2 regions of the Faecalibacterium faecis genome follow, and region 1 is predicted to be linked to the other one. Evidence: predicted binding sites of a transcription regulator. Region 1 holds the regulator's gene; the other holds the start of a gene.

Region 1 (7,577 bases):
TATTTACGGCATCCAGCAGCGGACGAAGTGCTGCCGGGTCGGCAGTGAAATACAGCTCCGGTGCAATGCCGGTGTTATCCAGATTGCAGCGGCCATTGCCGGTGGCAAGCAGCTTTTTGCCCGGCTTCGGGTTGCGCTCCAGCACAATGACCTGTGCAGCGGGGGCACTTTGTGCCGCCGCCAGCGCGGCTGCAAGACCGGCGGCACCGCCGCCCAGAATGAGGATGTTCGGCATCCGGACACCTGCCTTTCTCAGTAGAATTTTAGGATCTGTCTTCATAAGCGGGGTGCTGTGCTTATGAAAACGGCTTTTTGTATCATTGTAGCAGAACCCTGCCGGAAACGCAACGAAGAGGCAGCTTTCCGTGCAGGTCTTTTTGCGCGGGGGCAGCAGGTATAAATGGCCCGGTCTGACAGATACTAGTGCTGCAGGCATTTTTAAGGAAACGGAGGAGCAAAAACATGAAAGCAACAGGAATCGTGCGCCGCATCGACGAGCTGGGCCGGGTGGTGATCCCAAAGGAGATCCGCCGCACCCAGCGCATCCGCCGCGGCGACCCGCTGGAGATCTTCACCACGGGCGACGGCGAGGTGATCTTTAAAAAGTATTCGCCCATTGGCGAGATGAACACAGTAGCGGCCCAGTATACCGAGGTGCTCAGCAAAAGCTTTGCGCTGACCGCACTGGTGGCCGACCGCGACCGCATCCTTACGGTGAGCGGCTCCGGCCGGCGGGAGCTGGCCGACCGCAGCATCAGCCAGCCGCTGGAAAAGCTGATGGATGGCCGCAGGCTGTACCAGAGCGAGGGCATTGCCGAAAAGTGCATCCTGCCCTGCGAAGGCTCGCCCCGAGCAGTGCTGTGTGCCGCACCCATCATTGCGGCGGGCGATGTGACCGGCGTGGTGGCCCTGCTGACCGAAGACCGCACGGCCACGCCGGATGCCGCCCAGCTCAAGGCCGTGAATGTGGCAGCGGCATTTCTGGCAAGGCAGATGGAAGAGTAAAGAACATGCCGGAGCGCTTTCCTTATAATAAGGAGGGCGCTTTCTTCGTTTATGACAGAATTATGAATCTTTTAAAACATTTTTCCAAGGGGCTTGACAGCACCGGAAAATTGGCTATAATGGTCTTAGCACTCAGGAACAAGGAGTGCTAAACAAACAAAGCGAACGCAAAAAGGAGGCAGGCGCTATGACGATGGATGCACGCAAGCAGCGAGTCTTGCAGGCGATCGTGGCGCTGTATGGTCTCGAAGGCGAGCCCGTTGGCAGCAGCGTGCTGGCAAACTACTTTGACATGGCAGTTTCCAGCGCAACGCTTCGCAATGAGATGGCGGCGCTGACAAAGCTGGGCCTGCTGGAGCAGCCCCACACCAGCGCGGGCCGTGTGCCCAGTGCCAAGGGCTACCGTTACTACCTTGATAATCTGCTGACCGACGATCAGCCGCTGGATCGTGTGAGCCGCGCCCGGGTGGATGCGGTGTTCGCAAGCCTCGACCATGAGCCGGAAAAGCTGGCCGCAGGTGCCGCCAAGGCGCTGGCCGCCATCAGCGGCTGCACCGCCGCCATCAGCACCCCGTGCGCCGAAGACCTGTGCATCGCCCACTATGAAGTGGTTCAGGTGGGCCGCAGCGCAGCGGCTGTGCTGGCCGTTACCACGGCCGGTTACGTTCGTACCCGTGTGGCACGGGTGCGCACCGGTCTTTCCCGCGAGAATGCGGCAGCACTTGCCGCACTGCTGAACCGCAACCTTACCTTTGTAGCGCCGGTGGATCTTTCCACCCGGCTGCTGGCAGAGCTGTGCAGCCAGATCGACCCGGAGCTGGTGCCCGTTATCAGTGCAGCGGCTGCCATCCTGCAGGATTCCGTCAAGCCCCACGTATTTCTGGGCGGCGAGCAGTATCTGCTGGACTGGCCCCAGCTGGACGGCAAGGTGGGCGACATCCTCACACTGCTGAACGACGAGGAGCAGGCCGCTGGCCTGATCGCACCTCCGGCAGAACGCAGTGAGAGCGTGCTGCTGGGCGAGGATCTGGAACCGCAGATCCCGGGTCTGTGCATCGTGAGCGACCGGTATCTGGTGGGCGGAGGCCTGTGGGGCTCCATTGCATTGATCGGCCCCACCCGGATGCCCTTCCAGAAGCTGATGCCGCTGCTGCATTACTTTGCAGACCAGCTGGGCGAGGGCATGAGCGGCAAACGAAAAGACACCCCACAGGCTGCCGTACCCCGGCGGACTGTGATCTATAAGGAGGATCTGGAATGAGCGAAGAAGCAAAAAAGACGGCTCCGGCTCAGGAAGCGGAGCAGCCCGAAACGGCTCCCGAGGAAAAGGCCCAGCAGGCAGCACCCGAACAGGAACCTGCTGCCGAAGCTGCCGACCCGAAGGATGACAAGAAGAAGGATGGCGGCTGGTTCAACAAGAAGGCCCGCGAGCTGGAAGCCGTAAAGGCAAAGCTGGACGCGGCCGAAGCCAACGCTGCACAGGCCAAAGACCAGCTGCTGCGCATGGCAGCGGAGTACGAGAACTACCGCAAGCGCTCCACCCGCGAAGCCGACCAGAAGTTCAACGATGGCATTTCCTTTGCGGTGAACCAGATCATTCCCATTCTGGATACGCTGGAGATGGCAGCCAACGCCCCCACCACCGACGAGAACTACAAAAAGGGCGTGACCATGACGCTGGACAAGGCCGCCAAGGCGCTGGATGCCCTCCATGTGGAGGAGATCGAGGCGCTGGGCAAGCCCTTTGATCCCAACTTCATGAATGCAGTGCAGCAGATCCCCGCCCCGGACGGACAGGAGAGCGGCACCGTCATCACGGTCTACCAGAAGGGCTACAAGCTGGGCGATAAGATCGTCCGCCATGCGACCGTTGTAGTGGCCGAATAACAAAGCAGAAACCCGAAAGGGTTTTGAATATAACATCCGCTTACAAACATTTGAGCATCACATAAACAATAAGATTTGTTCTTTCGAGAGGAGTTTTCATTATGAGTAAGATCATTGGTATCGACCTTGGTACTACCAACAGCTGCGTGGCTGTCATGGAGGGCGGCGAGCCCGTTGTTATCGCAAACTCTGAGGGTGCACGCACCACCCCGTCTGTGGTCGGCTTTACCAAGACCGGCGATCGTCTGGTGGGTCAGGTCGCAAAGCGTCAGGCCATCACCAACCCTGAGAACACCGTTGCTTCCATCAAGCGCTTCATGGGCACCGACCACAAGGTGACCCTGAACGGCAAGGAGTACACTCCCCAGCAGGTCAGCGCTATGATCCTGCAGAAGCTGAAGGCTGATGCCGAGGCTTATCTGGGCGAGCCTGTTACCGAGGCTGTCATTACCGTTCCTGCATACTTCAACGACAGCCAGCGTCAGGCTACCAAGGACGCAGGCACCATTGCAGGCCTGAACGTCAAGCGTATCATCAACGAGCCTACTGCCGCTTCTCTGGCATATGGCATCGATAAGGAAGAAGACCAGAAGATCATGGTCTACGATCTGGGCGGCGGTACCTTCGATGTGTCCATCATCGAGATGGGCGACGGCGTTACCGAGGTCCTGGCCACCAACGGTGATACCCATCTGGGCGGCGATGACTTCGATGAGCGCATCATCAACTGGATGGCAGATGCCTTCCAGACCGAGAACGGCATCGACCTGCGCAAGGACAAGATGGCTGCGCAGCGTTTGAAGGAAGCTGCCGAGAAGGCAAAGATCGAGCTGTCCAGCGCAATGAGCAGCCAGATCAACCTGCCCTTCATCACTGCCGATGCTACCGGCCCCAAGCACTTGGATATGACCCTGACCCGCGCAAAGTTCAATGAGCTGACCGCTGATCTGGTCGATCGCACCATGGGCCCCGTCCGCAAGGCTCTGCAGGATGCAGGCCTGCGTCCCTCTGACCTGAAGAAGGTTCTGATGGTCGGTGGTTCCACCCGTATCCCCGCTGTCTACGATGCAGTCAAGAAGGAACTGAACTGCGAGCCCTTCAAGGGCATCAACCCCGATGAGTGCGTGGCTGTGGGCGCTGCTATTCAGGGCGGCGTGCTGCAGGGCGATGTGAAGGGCCTGCTGCTGCTGGATGTCACCCCGCTGAGCCTGGGCATTGAAACTCTGGGCGGCGTGTGCACCAAGATCATCGACCGCAATACCACCATCCCCACCCACAAGAGTCAGGTGTTCTCCACCGCTGCAGACAACCAGCCCTCTGTTGAGGTCAACGTTCTGCAGGGCGAGCGTGAGTTCGCACGCGACAACAAGAGCCTGGGTGTCTTCCATCTGGACGGCATCGCTCCGGCTCCCCGTGGTGTGCCTCAGATCGAAGTTACCTTCGATATCGATGCAAACGGCATCGTGAAGGTCAGCGCAAAGGATCTGGGCACCGGCAAGGAGCAGAACATCACCATTACCGCTTCTACCAACATGTCCAAGGAGGACATCGACAAGGCTGTGAAGGAAGCTGAGCAGTTTGCTGCCGACGATAAGAAGAAGCGTGAAGAGGTCGATATCCGCAACGGTGCCGACCAGATGGTGTTCCAGACCGAGAAGATGCTGAAGGAGAACGGCGACAAGCTGCCCGCCGACGTGAAGAGCGAGGCCGAGAGCAAGCTGGCCGACCTGAAGACCGCTGTTCAGTCCGGCAACGTGGACGACATCAAGGCAAAGCAGGAAGCCCTGAGCCAGGTGTTCGAGAAGATGTATCAGGCAGCCGCTGCCGCACAGCAGGCCGCCGGTGCACAGCCCGGCCCCGACGCAGGTGCAAACAACCAGCAGAAGCCGGGTGATGACGGCGTTGTGGATGCCGACTTCAAGGAAGTCTGATAAAAAACACAGCAGTGTGTGCCCGGCCAAACCGGCGGACGCACGCGTGGAATAGCAAAAGCCGCTCCGGTTTTGCCGGAGCGGCTCTTGCTGGTTATAGAGCGAGGAACCAACCGGGGCGTTTCCCGGATCAAACGTTCCCGGAGAGGTGAGTGGATATGGCACAGGAAAAGCGTGATTACTACGAAGTGCTGGGGGTATCCAAGACTGCGACCGATGCCGAGATCAAAAAGGCATACCGCAAGCTTGCAATGAAATACCACCCGGACTATAACCCCGGCGATAAGAACGCCGAGGAAAAGTTCAAGGAAGTAAACGAAGCAAACGAGGTGCTTTCGGACCCGAAGAAGCGCCAGCTGTACGACCAGTACGGCTTTGCAGGTGTTGACCCTGCCTATGCAGCACAGAACGGCGGCGGCCCCGGTGCGGGCGGCTTTGGCGGTTTTGGCGGCGACGGCGTGGATCTGGGCGACATTTTCGGCGATATCTTTGGCGGCGGCTTCGGCGGCTTTGGCGGTTCGTCCCGTCAGGCGAACCCCAACGCACCGCGCAAGGGTCAGGATATCCGCGTGCGCATCACCCTGAGCTTTGACGAGGCCGTGCACGGCTGCAAGAAGAACATCACCATCACCCGCCAGCAGGAGTGCACCGAGTGCCACGGCAGCGGCTGTGCTGCCGGTTCCAGCCCCGAGACCTGCCCGGACTGCGGCGGCCGCGGCTTCGTGATCCGTCAGCAGCGCACCCCCTTTGGCGTGATGCAGACCCAGCAGCCCTGCTCCCGCTGTGGCGGCAAGGGCAAGCTGGTCAAGAATCCCTGCAAGGTCTGCCATGGCAGCGGCAAGGTGGCTGCTAAAAAGACGCTGGAGGTGTCCATCCCCATGGGCATCGACGACGACCAGAGCTTTGCACTGCGCGGCATGGGCGATGCCGGTGCAAACGGCGGTCCCTCCGGTGATGTGATCGTCATGGTCACGGTGCGCCCCAGCGAGGTGTTCCAGCGCGACGGCTACGATGTGTGGGTCACCGTGCCCATCACTTACAGTCAGGCCGTGCTGGGCGACACCGTGCAGGTGCCCTCCATTGACGGCAAGGTGGAGTACACCGTGCCCGAGGGCACCCAGAGCGGCACCACCTTCCGCCTGCGCGGCAAGGGCATCCAGTACCTGAATGGCCGCGGCCGCGGTGATATGTACGTCAAGTGCGAGGTGGAGATCCCCAAGAAGCTGAACAAGACCCAGCGGGAGGCCCTGAAGAAGTTCGAGGGCACCCTGAAAGAAGAAAACTACGAAAAGCGCAAGGGCTTCTTCAAAAAGCTGAAGGACATGTTCAACAACTGAGACTGAAAACCGCATAACATAAAAAGCGGCGGCACTTCCCAAACGGGAGGTGCCGCCGCTTTTGCTTTTTCAGAACAGAGACCGGGACTTAGTTGCCGAAGATCAACAGGGCGTTGGGCACAAGGCCGATGATGGTTGCGCAGGAACCAATGAACCAGAAGCTGCAGCCGATGTCATGGATGGTGTTCGTGGGGCTTTTTTCAGCATGGGCAACCAGAGCGTTCATGCCGTTTTCCACCCAGTTGGAGTTGATATTTGCCTTGCGGTAATCGTGGATGGCAGAAACAGCCTTGTACCAGCCGTACAGCGGGAACCATGCCATGGCGGCTTCCACAACACCTACGCCGCCCTCGGTGTAGGTCATTTCTTCGCAGGACAAAACATTGTATGCAGCAGGATAAGTAATGGCGTTCGTCATAAAGCAAAACTCCTTTTTTAGGTTTGATAAAAAAAGCGGCGGCTCTTCCGTTGAAGAGCCGCCGCAAAAAGCCCTTTGGTGTACTCCTGAAAATTAGAAGTAGATGATGCCCAGAGACATAACGGCAGAAAGGCCAAAGCTGCTGATGGTCGATGCAGCATTCCAGAAGATCATGCCGGCATGGTAGAAGGTGTTGGTCACATTGCCCTTGCAGTCGGCTTTGATATCGCTCCAGACGTTGGATGCCCAGTTGTCGTGATCCTTCTTGCGTGCTTCACGGCAGGTGTTGATGCCGATAACCGTAGCGTAGCCGGGCCACAGCCATGCAGCGACAGCCTGACCGACGGTAGCACCGCCTTCGGTGTAGGTCATTTCTTCGCAGGAAAGAACGTTGTAGGAAGCAGGCATCATGATTTTGTTTTCCATAATAACACTCCTTTGAATCAAAGCTATCCAGACAGTGCAAGATCGCACTGTTTAAAACCCAAAAATAAACCGGGATATGCGCTTGGAGATCGTTCTCATAAAGCAGGGCGCGCCGCCGCATGACGCGAGTAGTTGCTTGCAGGAAAAGGAAAGCAGTGCTGTTCTCTGCAGGCAAAAGACCGTTCAGACGGTATACAGTGCTCAGGCAGCCGATTTCTTATTTCTGCTTGATGAAAAGCCCGCGGCCCTCTCTGGCGGAAAAGGCCGCGGGTAAAGGGGTCTTTGGTCTCTCCGGACGGATCTTATGAGCAGGGTCAGAGCAGGACGATGGCAGCATTGACCAGAAAACCAACGCCGGTAGCGCTGGTCGCGGTGACCCAGACGATGCGTCCCAGATCACGCAGCATGTTCTGCGCACTGGAATCCATATCGCGGCTCAGAGCATCCAGACCGGTATCCAGCCAGTCGTTGGGGTGGCTCTTGCGGTAGTTGCGCATGGCGGTAACACCCATGTACCAGCCAATGGGCGGAATCCAGTTCAGCAGAGCTTCCGTAAAGGTAGCACCGCCCTCG
Region 2 (7,577 bases), on a different contig from region 1:
AGCCCGGCGATGGTTCTGCCCGTGAGCAGGCGGCCAGCTGCCAGCGTGTGCTGGGGGCCGGTGCCAACATCGTTACCGAGTACGCCACCAAGCGCTACCGCTCCAACCTCATCAACTGGGGCATGCTGCCGCTGCAGCTGGTGGGCGCAACGCCCTTCGGTCTGGGCGATTATGTGTTCATCCCCAACGTCCGCGAGGCCCTCAAGGGCGACCTGCAGAACATCAAGGCCTATGTGCTGGGCGACACCGCAAAAGAGTTCAGCCTGTACATGGCTCCGCTGACCGCCGACGAGCGCAAGATCCTGGCCGACGGCTGCCTGATCAATTTCTATAAGCACTGATATGATAGAAGGCTTCCTCTTTGGGGGAAGCCTTTCTCTGGCTTTTTTGGGAGGTTCATTTTCCATGCCCGGCGATCTTCACAACCATTCCACCTGTTCCGATGGCTCTGTGCCCATCCACCGCCTGCCGCTCATGGCGGCGCGTGCGGGGCTGGACACCATGGCCATTTCTGACCACGACACCCTGCTCAGCGTAAACTACTGCTATGAGCACCCTGTGCAGGACGGCGTGCGCCTGCTTCCGGCCACTGAGCTGACCGGCTATGACCATGAGCATAAGCATCGCGTGCACCTGCTGTGCTACTTCCCGGATCCGGAAAGCCGGGAACTGAAGGAGCACTGCGACATTCTGCGACAGCGCCGCAACGAGTGCGGCCTGCAAAGCGCAAAGGAGATCGAAGCGCTGTACCCGCAGTTCCGCACGGAACAGGCGCTGGAATACGCAAAGGACAGCGGTGTGCTGTTCAAAAGCGGCATTATGGAAGCGCTGCACCAGCTGGGGCTGTGCGATGCTGTGTACGGCAAGCTGTACAGTTATCTCTTTGGCTGGGAGCCGCGCGGCGTGGTGCTGCATCAGGTAAAATATCCCTCGGTGCAGGAAGTGATCGCCACGGCGAAAGCTGCCGGTGCGGTGCTGGTATTTGCACACCCGACCGTTTACAAGAGCATGCCGCTGGTGCGTCAGCTTGCCAAAGAGGGCGTCATCGACGGCATTGAGGTGGAGCACCCCCGCAACAGCCCGGAGGACAGGGCCGAGTGTGCTGCTCTGTGTGAGCAGTATGGGCTGATTCATACCGGCGGTACGGACTTCCACGGTGCAAACCATAAGGTGCCGCACCCGGTGGGTACCTGTACCACGGCAGACGATCAGGTGGCCCGCATTCTGGAGCTGGCCCACAAGCGCCGCGGTATTGATGTGTGACCCGGTCACATTGACATTCCGGCACGCTGCTCTATAATAGAAGCAGACGATCTTCGTCGGGATTTCTGTCAAAAAGAGAGGATTTTGAACTATGAGCAAGGAATTCAGCTTTCCGAACAGCGGCACCTGTTCCAAGCAGACCAACTTTGTGCTGAACGATGACCACACCATTGCGTCCATGGAGGTCATTGGCGGCTGCAACGGCAACCTGAAGGGCATCTGCCGTCTGGTCAAGGGCATGAAGGCCGAAGATGTGATCGACCGCATGGAGGGCACGCTCTGCGGTTTCCGCAATACCAGCTGCCCGGATCAGATCGCCAAGAACCTGAAAAAGGCTCTGGCCGAAATGGACTGAAAAAATCAAACAGCGAAGGGGGAGATGCCTGCGGGTATCTCCTTTTTGTTTTCCCATCCCGACAGAAAGAGATGTTTTTTTTCTGTGCTTCGGGGCTATACTTCTTGTGAAAACGAATTTCATCAGCAAGGAGCGGGCAAATGAGTATTTGGGAAAAACTTGGCTTTGGCGGGTACAAGGGCTTTTCGCACGAGTCGGATCAGCTGCTGCGCAGTGCGGTGGAGCTTGCCGGGAACCTTGGCTGCGAAAAAGCCGATACCGGCCACCTGCTGCTGGCGATCCTGCAGCAGGATCACGGGGCGGCAGCACGGTTTCTGGAGGGCAAGCAGATCCGGGAACCAGAGGTGCGCCGTCAGCTGGCCGAGAGCCGCCGCGCACCGGCTTTGCATCTGGATCGCTACGCTCTTGCGCCGGACCTCAAGCGCACCATGGATTACGCCATCATCGGGGCACAGAACGCGCACCTGAACCGGGCCGAGCCGGAACATCTGCTCTGCGCCATGCTGGAGGATGACGGCTGCACAGCAGGCATCCTGCTGGCATCCATGGGCGTGCAGCTCACAGATGCCGTGCGGGAGTGCCGCCAGCTGTCCGGGCAGTTCGTACTGCCGTATCAGATGCGGACCACGGTCAGTGCGCCGCGCGGCAGCCGCGCCAGTGATAAGTACTGCCGGGATCTGACCCGCCGTGCTGCGGAACGGGAACTGGACCCGGTGTTCTGCCGGGAAGCAGAGCTGGACCGCATGGTGGAGATCTTATGCCGCCGTCAGAAGAACAACCCCTGTCTTGTGGGGGAGCCGGGCGTGGGCAAGACCGCCCTTGCCGAAGGACTGGCCCAGCGCATTGCCACGGATCGTGTGCCCCGTGCGCTCAAGGGCCGCCGTCTGCTGGCACTGGATATGGCCAGCCTTGTGGCGGGCACCAAATACCGCGGTGACTTTGAGGAGCGGTTCAAGAACCTGCTGGAAGAGCTGGTGCGGGACGGCAGCTCCATCCTGTTCGTAGACGAGTTCCACACCATCGTGGGTGCCGGTGCAGCGGAGGGTGCCATCGATGCTGCCAGCATCTTAAAACCGGTGCTGGCCCGGGGTGAGATACAAATTATCGGCGCTACCACTACCGAAGAGTTCCGCACCCACATCCAGAAGGATGCCGCACTGGAACGCCGTTTCGGCAAGGTGCAGGTAGAGGAGCCTACGCCTGCGCAGGCGCTGGATATCCTCAACGGGCTTGCGCCGCGCTATGAGCACTACCACAATGTCTGCCTTCCGCCGGAAGCGCTGCAGGCTGCGGTGGAGCTTTCGGTGCGGTATCTGCCGGGGCGCTTTCTGCCGGATAAGGCCATCGACCTTGTGGACGAAGCCTGTGCGGCGGCACGCATCCGGGCCGAGCAGGCAAAGCAGTCAAAGCCCACGCTGATGCCGGACGATATCGCCCATGTGGTGGCGCAGGCCAGCGGTGTGCCAGTGGAGCGGGTAGGTGAGCAGGAGCGGGAACGACTGGACAAGCTGGAAGAACGTCTCAACGCCGAGATCGTGGGCCAGAGCCGGGCTGTGGCTGCGGTGGCAGGTGCCATCCGGCGCAGCCGCACCGGTCTTGGCGAGCCGGGCCGGCCCATGGGTGCCATGTTGTTTCTTGGCCCCACGGGAGTGGGCAAAACGGCTCTTGCCCGGGCGCTGGCGGTCAGCTGGTTCGGCAGCGAAAAGGCCCTGCTCAAATTTGATATGTCGGAGTATCAGGAGCAGCACACCGCTGCCCGGCTGCTGGGTGCGCCGCCGGGCTATCTGGGCCATGACGAGGGCGGACAGCTGACCGAAGCAGTGCGCCGCCGCCCTTACAGTGTGGTGCTGTTTGACGAGATCGAAAAGGCACACCCGGACATTCAGAACATCCTTTTGCAGATACTGGAAGATGGCCAGCTGACCGATGCCATGGGCCGCAAGGCGGATTTCCGCAACACCATCGTACTGCTCACCTCAAACCTCGGCGCACGTTTTTTGGCGGGTCAGAGCACGCCGCTGGGCTTTGCAGCGGGCAGCGAAGCCGTGTTTGAAAAGCAGTCTGCGCAGGCCATTGAGGAGGCAAAAAAGTGGTTCCGGCCGGAGCTGGCAGGCCGTCTGGACGAGATGATCGTATTCCGTCCGCTGGCCGACGACAGCCTGTGCGCCATTGCCGAAAAAATGCTGTGCCAGCTGGAGCAGCGTGCCGCCCGCAGCGGCTACCAGCTGCATCACACACCGCGGGTAGGGCAGGCGCTGGCAGCAAAGGCCCGCTCTGCCTACGGGGCCAGAGAACTGCGCCGCGCAGTGGACAGGGCAGTGGAGCAGGCACTTGCGGATCAGATCGCATCCGGCACGGCCTGCGTGGGCCAGCACTGGACAGCGGACTGCTCGGCGGATGGTGCTATCGTCCTGCGGGAGGACGAAACCGCAACACTGTAAAACATCTGAAGTTCAAAAGGACCGCCCTGAGTTACAAGACCCGGGGCGGTATTTTTTTGTCTGCAGGGGGGAGCGGAGCCATCCGCTCCTTTTTTGTGCGTACGGGGCAGGGACATTGTGAGATTGGCTCTTGCATCCTTTTGGTTTTCTGTTATCATAGAAGCAACAGAATTGCAGGAGGAAGTCCATGCGCACATTATTTCTTTTGAACCCAACTGCCGGTAAGGCCGATTGCACCCGTACGCTGCCGCAGCAGATCAATGCTGCCGCCGCGCGTGCAGGGCTTGCGCCGGAAGAATATACCATTCAGGTCACAAATCACGCCGGTCATGCCCGGGAGCTGGCCAATGCCGCTGCGCAGCAGGCCCGGCAGAGCGGGGAAGAACTGCGGGTCTTCACTGCCGGCGGCGACGGTACCTTCAACGAAGCGCTCACCGGGATCTATGGCTATGCAAATGCAGCCGTGGGCTGTCTGCCCTTTGGCAGCGGCAACGATTTTCTGCGCACCTTTGGTACAAAGGAAGAGTTTCTGGATCTGGATGCCCAGCTGGCCGGTGGGTCGGTGAGCATCGATCTGATGCAGACCAGCCTTGGCCTTTCGGCCACCATCTGCGCTGCCGGTCTGGATGCGCAGGTTGCCTACGGCATCCCGAAGTTCCGGCGCATCCCGCTGTGCGGCGGCGAGATGGCCTATGTGCTTTCCATTGTGGAACAGCTGTGCGGACACATCGGCCGCAGGGTGGAGTACACCATCGATGGTGAAACGCTGGATGTGGACTGCCTGATGTGTGCCATCTGCAATGGCCGCACCTATGGCGGCGGCTTCTGTGCAGCGCCGGAAGCACAGCCCGACGATGGCTGGCTGGATGTATATATCATCCGCAAGGTGAGCCGCGTGACCATTGCAAAGCTGCTGGGAATGTATAAGAGCGGCAAGCACTTCCAGAACGGTCAGCTCGTCAGGGCTGCAGAGCCGTATTTCATTTACCGCCGCGCAAAGCAGGTGAGCCTGCGCGCTGCGGATGGCCGCGGGCCAATCGTTGCCACGGCAGACGGCGAATGCGCACCCAAGGAGCAGATCACTGTACAGGTACAGCCGCTGGCAGGGCGCATCCTTCTGCCAAAGCCTGCTTTTGAGCGCTTTGCAGCGCAGAGGACGGCACAGAGTGCAGACCGAACATGAAAAACCAGAAGAAGAGACAGCTTTTTTGCCCAAGAGAAAGCTGTCTCTTTTTCGCTGTACGGCTGATTTTTTCATCTGTCATAAATTCTTAACAAAAAGAAGCAAAAAAGGTCTTGATTTTTTGGGTCAAGATGAGTACAATACACTTAGCACTCAGAGAAATGGAGTGCTAAAGAGCTGAAGAGCCGACACGAGGCCCTTTGGACACAGCAAAGTTTTAAATTATATTTTTACTATAGGAGGGCAAGAACTATGAAGATCATTCCTCTTGCAGACCGTGTTGTCATTAAGGCTGTTGAGGTTGAGGAGACCACCAAGGGCGGTCTGATCCTGACCGGCAGTGCTAAGGAAAAGCCCCAGGTGGCTGAGGTCATCGCTGTCGGCCCCGGCGGCGTTGTGGACGGCAAGGAAGTCAAGATGACTGTGAAGGTCGGCGACAAGGTCCTCACCAGCAAGTACTCCGGTACCGAGGTCAAGGTGGACGGCGAAGAGTGCACCATCGTCCGTCAGGGCGATATCCTGGCAGTCGTTGAGGACTGAGCAGTTTCCCCTCTGATATTTGAAAATTGAGCTTTAAAGGAGCGATTTGATTATGGCTAAGCAGATCAAGCAGGGCGAGGATGCCCGCAAGGCACTGTGTGCCGGTATCGATACCCTGGCAAACACCGTTAAGATCACCCTGGGCCCCAAGGGCCGCAATGTGGTGCTGGGCAAAAAGTTCGGTGCACCGGTCATCACCAACGATGGCGTGACCATTGCAAAGGAGATCGAGCTGAAGGACGAGTTCGAGAACATGGGCGCACAGCTGGTGCGTGAAGTCGCTACCAAGACCAACGACGCAGCAGGCGATGGCACCACCACCGCAACCGTTCTGGCACAGGCCATGGTCACCGAGGGCATGAAGAATGTCACCGCCGGTGCAAACCCCATGGATATCCGCCGCGGCATGAGCAAGGCTGTTGCCAAGGCTGTTGAGACCATCAAGGCTCACAGCCAGAAGGTGAAGGACAGCAACGATATCGCCCGCGTCGGCACTATTTCTGCAGGCGACCCCGAGATCGGCCGTCTGATCGCCGAGGCTATGGAGAAGGTCACCTCCGATGGCGTTATCACCATTGAGGAGAATAAGACTACCGCTGAGACCTACAACGAGATCGTGGAAGGCATGCAGTTCGACCGCGGCTACCTCACCCCGTATATGGTCACCGATACTGACAAGATGGTGGCTGATTTGGACAACGCCGCTATCCTGATCACCGATAAGAAGATCAGCGTGATTCAGGATCTGGTTCCCCTGCTGGAGCAGGTCATGCAGAATGGTATGAAGCTGCTGATCGTGGCTGAGGATATCGAGGGCGAGGCTCTGTCCACTCTGATCGTCAACCGCCTGCGCGGCACCCTGAACGTCTGCGCTGTCAAGGCTCCCGGCTTTGGCGACCGCCGCAAGGAAATGCTGCAGGATATCGCAACCCTGACCGGCGGCACCGTGATCTCCTCCGATCTGGGCTATGAGCTGAAGGATGCTACCGTCCAGATGCTGGGCCATGCCCGTCAGGTGAAGGTCTCCAAGGAGAACACCACCATCGTTGGCGGCGCAGGCGATAAGGATGCCATCGCAGCCCGCATCGCTCAGATCCGCAGCCAGATCGAGGCCGCTACCAGCGATTTCGACCGTGAAAAGCTGCAGGAGCGTCTGGCAAAGCTGGCTGGCGGCGTGGCCGTCATCAAGGTCGGCGCTGCTACCGAAGTTGAGATGAAGGACAAGAAGCTGCGCATCGAGGATGCTCTGAACGCAACCAAGGCTGCTGTTCAGGAAGGCGTTGTTGCCGGCGGCGGCACTGCTCCTATCAATGCGATCCCCGCTGTGCGCGAGCTGTGCGACACGCTGGAAGGCGACGAGCGCACCGGTGCCAAGATCGTTCTGAAGGCTCTGGAAGCTCCTCTGCGCCAGATCGCTAAGAATGCCGGTCTGGAAGGCAGTGTCATCATCGACAAGATCATCTCTGCCAACAAGCCCAACTACGGCTTTGATGCTCAGAACGAGGTCTTTGTGGACGATATGATCGCTGCTGGCATCGTTGACCCCACCAAGGTCACCCGTTCCGCTCTGGAGAACGCAGCCTCCGTCGCTGAGATGGTGCTGACCACCGAAAGCCTGGTCGCTGATCTGCCGGAACCCCCTGCTGCACCCGCTGCTGCAGGCGGTGACATGGGCGGCATGTACTAAGCCAAAACCGCCGCTCCCAAGAATCCCAATTTATAAAAAGAACGCAGGCAGAACTTTTCGCAAAGGCGAAGGCTCTGCCTGCTTTTTTGCACCCCTGCCGCACTTTTC

What was found. The regulator HrcA, encoded in region 1, represses chaperone genes, less so after heat shock. The targets are predictions, from matches to a motif close to TGTTAGCACTCNNNNNNNNNGAGTGCTAACA.
Region 2: WMO17_RS06295 (co-chaperone GroES) is a predicted target of HrcA. The motif match lies at 5,387-5,417, and genes of this name have one in related genera.

The regions. Positions count from the first base shown of each region.
Region 1 covers NZ_JBBMEP010000008.1:61,822-69,398, forward strand. The annotation lists gene WMO17_RS05660 (aminoacetone oxidase family FAD-binding enzyme) at 1-235, opposite strand, end outside; gene WMO17_RS05665 (stage V sporulation T C-terminal domain-containing protein) at 463-1,005, shown strand; gene hrcA (heat-inducible transcriptional repressor HrcA) at 1,193-2,266, shown strand; gene WMO17_RS05675 (nucleotide exchange factor GrpE) at 2,263-2,892, shown strand; gene dnaK (molecular chaperone DnaK) at 2,994-4,823, shown strand; gene dnaJ (molecular chaperone DnaJ) at 4,982-6,160, shown strand; gene WMO17_RS05690 (hypothetical protein) at 6,249-6,578, opposite strand; gene WMO17_RS05695 (hypothetical protein) at 6,672-7,004, opposite strand; gene WMO17_RS05700 (hypothetical protein) at 7,319-7,577, opposite strand, start outside.
Region 2 covers NZ_JBBMEP010000009.1:60,470-68,046, forward strand. The annotation lists gene WMO17_RS06270 (hydratase) at 1-341, shown strand, start outside; gene WMO17_RS06275 (PHP domain-containing protein) at 406-1,263, shown strand; gene WMO17_RS06280 (TIGR03905 family TSCPD domain-containing protein) at 1,355-1,618, shown strand; gene WMO17_RS06285 (ATP-dependent Clp protease ATP-binding subunit) at 1,759-4,059, shown strand; gene WMO17_RS06290 (diacylglycerol/lipid kinase family protein) at 4,247-5,242, shown strand; gene WMO17_RS06295 (co-chaperone GroES) at 5,495-5,782, shown strand; gene groL (chaperonin GroEL) at 5,835-7,469, shown strand.